2 regions of the Yersinia canariae genome follow, and region 1 is predicted to be linked to the other one. Evidence: predicted binding sites of a transcription regulator. Region 1 holds the regulator's gene; the other holds the start of a gene.

Region 1 (4,216 bases):
ATTGATACGCTAGTTGATATGGTTGTCAAAACCGCCCAACCAGGGGATCACATTCTGGTGATGAGTAATGGTGGTTTTGGTGGTATTCATGACAAGCTGTTGAGTGCCTTAGATAAAAAAGCAGAACAAGAGGCTGAATCTCAGGAGTAAGACGGATAAAAAAAGCCCCCGCATAGCGGGGGTAAAAGGGTTCGTCGGATAGACGACGAGGGATTATTCTGTTGTTATGCTGATTAAGCTTACAAATTTATTTTAATGAATATTCTATTCAATATGCTGAAAATGAATCTTTCAACAGATTGAATAAACCATCATGCTCGAAAGTATGCCCCTTTGAGTGGGGCATTTACTTTCATTCTGGGCGCTGAATCTTATTTGTAAATCTTAGCTGTTGCGTGCCAACCATTATCATCATTAATACCAATGATTTTGTAGGCCGTAGCGCCTTTGCTGTCTGCTTTATTCGCGATTGCCTGCTCAATATCAGAAGGCGCGCCAGTAATACCGCTAACACTAATTGCACCTAAATCAGTCATTTTGCTGGCTTGAGCCGCATCAATTGATTGCGCTGCTGATGCGCCGAAAGCAACAACAGAAAGTAAGCTAAGGGCCGTCAGGGTTGTTTTGATTTTCATGATTATCTCCTAAATATGAACCGACAATCCAAAAGTGCTTATCATAGATTTTTGGTGTTTTGGGCTTGTTGGTTTTACTGTTGATTCAACTTAAATCTCAATTATGACCTTGCCGCCATTCTTTATGTCGCTATGACAAATGACGGCCAACTCTACAATTATTGGTAGATAGTGGCAGTCGCATGCCAGTTGTTCTCTTCGCGCGCTTCAATCACTTTATAAGCTTTAGCGCCCATGGCATCGGCTTTATCAGACAGCGCCTGACGAATATCAGAAGGCGCACCATTCAGGCCACTGACGGTAATAGTCCCCATCGGTTGCAAATTAGCAGCTTGATTTTCACTGATGGAATCAGCTGCAAAAACACCAAATGACAGTGCAGATAGAATGCTCATGGTTGCGATAGTAGTTTTAACTTTCATATTATTGCCTCTATTTATTCTTTTATCACTTCAAAGGAAGTGTGATTTACGTCACGAAAATGAGTATACATCTAGTAACTGAGAATATTAATAGCCCGCTAATAATATTTAACGTCACTTTATCGTGCGTTATTACTTTTTAAGAACGAAAAGGAATAAAAATTGATTAAAAAACAGCACTTTTCAGAGAAAATAGAGTCTTTTCAATATGATAAGTATTTTTGACTAAAAGTGCGGAAGAGTACGGCGACTCTGACCATAAATGAAGTAAAAGCAGGGGGATTGAGTGGTTTTAAGTAGATGAGGCAGTCAGATGCCCTGTTTATCGCGAAATGTTTGGACTAATAAGGTCGACATGTACCAAACGAGAAAATGCGGCATATCAGGCCGCATCTTAATATTGGTAGTGAATTAAAGCTCTTGTTCGAACAAACGGAGGATAGCTTCATGTAACTGTTCGACGGTGAAACCTCTGGCAGGTGTGGTGAAAATAGTGTCATCACCTGCGATGCTGCCGAGAATGCCTTCCGCTTTACCTAATGAGTCCAGCAGTCGGGCGATCAATTGGGCTGCTCCTGGGCTGGTGTTAATCACAACGACTGAATCATTATAATCAACATCTAATACCAGATTCTTGAGCGGGCTGCTGGTGGTCGGAACCCCTAATTCAGCCGGTAAACAATAAACCATCTCCATTTTTGCATTACGCGTTCTGACCGCACCAAATTTTGTCAACATGCGCGATACTTTGGACTGGTTAATATTTTCAAAGCCTTCTTCCTGCAAGGCCAAAACGATTTCACCTTGAGAACTGAATTTCTCTTCTTTCAATAACGCTTTAAACGCCTTGATAAGATCTTCTTGTTTGGCGGGGTTACGCATTTTTTATGCCCTGACAGTCAATAGTGAATAGGATTATTATGCATATAAATGAATTTTTATTCAACATGACTATGGAGTATTGGTGATAAAAGCCGTGATATCAAGGTGTGCTGAAATTCTAACACTCTCTTACTGTTACGATTATGCTAAATCAGCTTTTTTTAACATTTGTATTGAGTAGCTAAAATGTTATTAAAATGATGTTGTTTTGATGTAAAGGAAGGGTGTAATGTAACCGCCGATTAACCTGTCATGAATACGCCAGATAATTTTAGAATAATGTGCGCTATATCATTAATGAATAAGCGATTTAATCTAAAATAGACAAACCTTATGCGCCTTTTTGATGCGTGATATCTCAATCTGACTGTTAATAGATTGTGTTTAAAATCGCAATAAATTAAGGTTCGTAAATAGATGAATTCACGGCAAATTTAAATTAAATATAATAAGGAGTATAGGATGAAAGTTGCAGTTCTCGGTGCCGCTGGTGGTATCGGCCAGGCCCTCGCTCTTCTACTCAAGACCCAGCTTCCTTCAGGTTCAGACCTCTCATTATATGATATCGCGCCAGTCACTCCTGGTGTTGCGGTTGATCTGAGCCATATCCCAACTGCTGTTAATATTAAAGGCTTCAGCGGTGAAGATGCTACCCCGGCCCTGCAAGGGGCAGATATTGTTCTGATCTCTGCGGGGGTTGCACGCAAACCCGGAATGGATCGTTCAGACCTGTTCAATGTGAACGCGGGTATTGTTCGTAATCTGGTTGAGCAAATCGCGCGCACTTGCCCGAAAGCATTAATCGGTATTATTACTAACCCTGTTAATACCACGGTTGCTATTGCGGCAGAAGTGCTGAAAAAAGCCGGTGTTTACGACAAAAATAAATTATTCGGTATTACTACACTGGATACCATTCGTTCGAATACCTTTGTTGCTGAGCTGAAAGGTAAGCAACCTCAGGATATCGAAGTGCCGGTTATTGGCGGTCACTCAGGTGTGACTATCCTGCCATTGCTTTCACAAATTCCAGGTATCAGTTTCACAGAGCAAGAAGTTATTGATCTGACTAAGCGTATCCAGAATGCAGGTACTGAAGTTGTTGAAGCAAAAGCCGGTGGCGGGTCTGCGACTCTGTCTATGGGGCAAGCTGCTGCACGCTTTGGCCTTTCTTTGGTTCGCGCTCTGCAAGGCGAGAGCAATGTTGTGGAATGTTCTTACGTTGAAGGCGATGGCAAGTATGCCCGTTTCTTCGCTCAACCAATTCTATTGGGTAAAGACGGCGTTGCAGAGCGTAAAGATATCGGCAAACTGAGTGCATTTGAGCAACAAGCCCTTGAAAGCATGCTGGATGTGTTGCACAAAGATATTGAGTTAGGCGAGCAGTTTGTAAAATAAATCAGTGTAGCAGGGGCTAAAGCAGCCCCTGAAATCACACCATTAACCGCCGAAGCAGTTTATCGGCGGTTTTTTTATGCCTGGATAATAGGTTGTCGTATCCTCACTTTTCGGTCCAGAAGATCACCGGTTTTTGAGTCAAAATAGCGTGTTGGCCAAATTTCAGAAGGATGAATATCCAGGCATTGTGCAATCAACCATTCCCCCTTCGGCCACGGGCGAGTTAGCGCATTAGCAAGTGTGGATGAGCTTAAACCTGCTTTTCGAGAGAGCGCCGCCAGAGTGGTGTCTTTCTTGCGTAGTGCAGCAATGATGTCGGCTGGGTGCCAATCAGATTTCCTTAAAATCATCTTTAATCCTTTTTTTTTCTAAGCTGCTGACGTGTTAGTGATATAAATAACGGTACATTGTTAATCGTACGGTGAACAGAAAGTAATCATTTAGAAGTATACTAACATTTATTTTCTGAAAGATTTTAAATGTTTTCTAAATATTCCTTTTTTGTGTCATAACGCATATTAGGAAGCAACACCATGAAAAAAGAGTGGTTTGCCGCTAAGGAGTTGGCAGGTCTTGATGGCTTACCGTCATCACCACAGGGAGTAAACCTCATGGCTAAACGTGAGGGATGGGAACAGCGCCGCCGCCGTGGTGTTCAAGGAAAGGCTGTCGAATATCACATTGAGAGCTTGCCTGTCACCATATTGAATTCATTGCAGTTAAGGGAGGAACCCGCCAAATACACGGCGACGCGACAGGACCCGCTGGCACTGTGGATTGAAGCGTATTATCGTTTTACCGAGGCTGAACGTGAGCAGGTCATTACGTTTATTTTTCGTGAGGGCGCTAAAAGCTTAATAGAAAAGTTGACTACAGATT
Region 2 (4,216 bases), 1.6 Mb from region 1:
CAGCCTGGTAGCTCGTCGGGCTCATAACCCGAAGGTCGTCGGTTCAAATCCGGCCCCCGCAACCAACCGATACTGGCTACCAGCAGTGTCAAATGTCGTCCGATAGTCTTGAAAGTTAAGGCGAATTAGGTAGAATAGCAGTTCAGCAGTACAATATGTAGTGACGGACGCGGGGTGGAGCAGCCTGGTAGCTCGTCGGGCTCATAACCCGAAGGTCGTCGGTTCAAATCCGGCCCCCGCAACCAACTACATAACTCAGTAATAAAAGCAGTAAGATAGAAAATAGCATTAAGACGGACGCGGGGTGGAGCAGCCTGGTAGCTCGTCGGGCTCATAACCCGAAGGTCGTCGGTTCAAATCCGGCCCCCGCAACCAATTCTTAATCAATTTTATATCACCATCAGACACCCTCAAGGGTGTTTTTTTGTTTCTGGCTTTCCCTCCCAAAGCAAGGGCGACTCGGCCCCTGCAGTATAATATTCTCATAGCTGTGCCCAATGTATTAAAGCCGGGCCATCGCACCGCCATTTGCAAAATAAGCTTTGATACCCGCAAAGATGGATTCAGCGACTTGCTGCTGAAAATGGCTGGTTCGCAATTTTCTCTCTTCTTCCAAATTACTGATAAACGCGGTTTCAACCAAAATTGATGGAATATCAGGGGCTTTCAATACAGCAAAACCCGCCTGGTCAACCCGATTCTTGTGAAGTTTATTAATCTTCCCCATGCGGTTCAGTACTTCTTTACCAAATTTCAAGCTGTCATTGATAGTCGCAGTTTGCAGCAAATCAATCATCGTGTGGTCAAGATAGCGATCCCCACTCTTGCTAACCCCACCAATCTGGTCCGCCTCATTCTGTGTTTGCGCCAAGAAACGTGCAGCCGTGCTGGTTGCCCCTTTGGTCGATAATGCAAAGACTGAAGAACCTCTGGCTGCCTGGCTGGTAAAGGCATCGGCATGAATCGAAATGAATAAATCCGCACGTAGCTTGCGGGCTTTAGCTACCCGAACTTTTAAGGGAATAAAAACATCTTCATTGCGAGTCATAAAGACCCGCATATTCGATTCTTTCTTAATCAGCGCCTGTAGCCGGCGGGCAATTTGCAGCACAATGTCTTTCTCACGGGTTTTATTTCGGCCAATAGCACCGGGGTCTTCCCCACCGTGTCCGGGGTCTAACATGATAATTATCGGCCTATCCCGTCCTGCTTTACCTGCTTTCGGTGCTTCGGCAGGTAAAGTCCGCTCCACATTACCTTTATTGTAATCCTCCAATAATGCCAGCAATGGGTCATCTTCCGCCGAGGTTTTCCCCTCTTGCGGGTAGAGGTCCACCACCAGACGATTCCTGAACTCAGCAAAGGGTTTAAGGGTAAAGAGCTGCGGACTGATACTTTGCTTCAACTCCAAAACGAGCCGAACCGTATTTTTATCAAACTGCCCTACTCGCGCCTGTTTCAAGTAAGGATCACCGACCTGAACTTGTTTGGTCATCTCTTTTAGCACGCTGTTGAGATGCACACCTTCAATATCCACCACAATACGATCCGGATTCGTCAGCGCGAATTGGCGATACTTGAGCGGTGTATTGGATTCCAGTGTTACTCGGGTATATGTTGAAGAGGGCCAAATTCTGACGGCAATAATATGTGAAGCAGCAGCAAATCCAACTCGGCTGACACTCAGTAGCCACGCCGCGGCGGCACCTTGTAGTAGACGGCGACGCCCAGAATTATGATTTGAATCTGCCATGTCACTCCAAAATAACTACCAAAATATGAATAAAAATCGAACAAAAAAAATTCACGAGGAAAAACTTTAACGAATCGATCCCACGCTGTCATCAGAAAAACATTTTTATGTTATTCAATTTATTAATATGCATGTGTCATACATATGCATTCAATAGCAATTTCTTGCTTGCCATCTTGATCAAAAAAGAATAAAAATACAAAAATACCGAATAAAAATTCAAAGAGGATCTGCCGTGAAGGAACGTAGTACTGAACTGGTCCAGGGGTTTCGCCACTCAGTTCCCTATATCAATGCGCACCGCGGCAAGACATTTGTTGTCATGCTAGGGGGCGAGGCGATTGAGCATGAAAACTTCTCTAATATCGTTAACGATATAGGCTTGCTGCATAGCCTTGGGATCAGGCTGGTCGTGGTATATGGTGCTCGTCCGCAAATCGACAGCAATCTGGCGCAGCATCACTACGAGCCTATTTATCACAAGCACACCCGCGTGACTGATGCCCGTACATTGGAAATGGTTAAGCAAGCTGCGGGCCTATTGCAGTTGGATATCACTGCAAGATTATCAATGAGTTTGAATAATACCCCACTCCAAGGGGCGCATATCAATGTGGTCAGCGGTAACTTTATTATTGCTCAGCCCTTGGGGGTCGATGATGGTGTTGATTATTGTCACAGTGGCCGTATTCGTCGGATTGATGAGGATGCGATTCATCGCCAATTAGACAATGGCGCTATTGTGTTGCTGGGGCCAGTGGCAGTATCCGTGACCGGCGAGAGCTTTAATCTGACGTCTGAAGAAGTTGCAACTCAGTTAGCTATCAAACTGAAAGCAGAAAAAATGATCGGTTTCTGCTCATCCCAAGGGGTGACGGATAGCGAGGGTAATATTATTTCTGAGCTGTTCCCCAATGATGCTCAAAAGCGGATTGAAGATTTAGAGCAAGAAGGCGATTACAACTCTGGGACGGTACGTTTTCTACGCGGGGCAGTAAAAGCCTGCCGCAGCGGTGTACGCCGGAGCCATTTACTAAGTTATCAGGAAGATGGGTCGCTGGTACAAGAATTATTCTCCCGCGATGGTATCGGTACCCAGATTGTCATGGAGAGTGCGGAACAAGTCCGTCGCGCGACAATTAATGATATTGGCGGCATATTGGAGCTGATTCGCCCATTGGAGCAACAAGGTATCTTAGTGCGCCGCTCACGCGAACAGCTTGAGATGGAAATCGATAAATTCACCATTATCGAACGGGATAATTTAACCATTGCATGCGCAGCACTTTATCCATTCCCTGAGGAACAAATCGGTGAAATGGCCTGTGTTGCTGTACACCCGGATTACCGCAGTTCATCCCGAGGGGAAATGCTGTTAAAACGGGTCGCGAATCAAGCCCGCCAGATGGGCCTTAAAAAACTGTTTGTATTAACCACCCGCAGTATTCACTGGTTCCAGGAACGCGGTTTTACTCCTGCAGAAGTGGAAGTATTGCCGATTCAGAAGCAAGAATTATATAACTACCAACGCCGCTCAAAAATTATGTTGGCTGATTTGTAGTAGCCGCGCATCACACCAAGGGGGCTAACATCCCCCTTGGTTTTATAAAATCATCTCAGCTCATTCAAACGTTCCACCAATCCGCTAAGTCGTAGGGTGGGTGTACGAATCGCATGGCCCAACACCGTATCACTGCTATACAGAGTTAAATGCTGCCGGGCGCGAGTGATGGCGGTATAGACCAATTCTCGAGTTAATACTGGCATGAAACTATTGGGCAATACCAAGGCGGTATGTTCAAACTCAGATCCTTGGGATTTATGAACTGTCATGGCATAAGCAGTCTCATGGCGGGGAAGACGGCTCGGTTGCACGGATTTTATATTGCCATCTGGTAACTGGAAATGTACCCGCAGCTCACCTTGAGTATCATGCAAAGCAATACCAATATCGCCATTGAATAGGCCAAGAGCGCTGTCATTCAGCCCAATCATCACCGGCCGGCCAACATACCAACGCCCTGATGGTCCTGGGGGGCGCTCAATTAACCGCTTGTGGTGCAAGAGCTGTTCAATTCGCTCATTTAAGCCGCTGACACCAAATGGCCCGGAGCGTAATGTGCACAATAGTTGGTAGCGACCAAACTCTGCCAGCACATCGACAGCCCGCGCACCTGCTGTCGCCAGCTCCAGATAATGCTGATAACCGGCAACACAATCTTCCAGCAGTACCTGATAGTCTTCTGAATCGTCCAGAGAGAAACGTTCAATATCTGAATATGCTCCGTTTAAAACGGATAATGCATCCCGATACCTCCCAGCATTCACGGCTAAAGCAAGCTGCCCAATGCCGGACTTTTCATCAAAACGATAGCTTTTACGCAGCAAACACAAACTATCACGGACATTGACGGTATCGGTTTGCACATCACCAATCGGGATATTTCCCGTCAATATGCATCC

The links. Region 1 encodes ArgR, which controls arginine synthesis, uptake and breakdown. Its sites were predicted from a motif close to ANTGAATAAAAATACANT; they were not measured.
Positions count from the first base shown of each region.
Region 2: argA (amino-acid N-acetyltransferase) is a predicted target of ArgR. The motif match lies at 1,939-1,956, and genes of this name have one in related genera.

Region 1 covers NZ_CP043727.1:548,503-552,718, forward strand. The annotation lists gene mpl (UDP-N-acetylmuramate:L-alanyl-gamma-D-glutamyl-meso-diaminopimelate ligase) at 1-150, shown strand, start outside; gene F0T03_RS02595 (YdgH/BhsA/McbA-like domain containing protein) at 372-635, opposite strand; gene yhcN (peroxide/acid stress response protein YhcN) at 794-1,057, opposite strand; gene argR (transcriptional regulator ArgR) at 1,469-1,939, opposite strand; gene mdh (malate dehydrogenase) at 2,402-3,337, shown strand; gene F0T03_RS02615 (helix-turn-helix domain-containing protein) at 3,412-3,687, opposite strand; gene F0T03_RS02620 (DNA-binding protein) at 3,871-4,216, shown strand, end outside.
Region 2 covers NZ_CP043727.1:3,655,078-3,659,293, forward strand. The annotation lists tRNA gene F0T03_RS16860 (tRNA-Met) at 1-65, shown strand, start outside; tRNA gene F0T03_RS16865 (tRNA-Met) at 169-245, shown strand; tRNA gene F0T03_RS16870 (tRNA-Met) at 299-375, shown strand; gene amiC (N-acetylmuramoyl-L-alanine amidase AmiC) at 503-1,753, opposite strand; gene argA (amino-acid N-acetyltransferase) at 1,989-3,314, shown strand; gene recD (exodeoxyribonuclease V subunit alpha) at 3,365-4,216, opposite strand, start outside.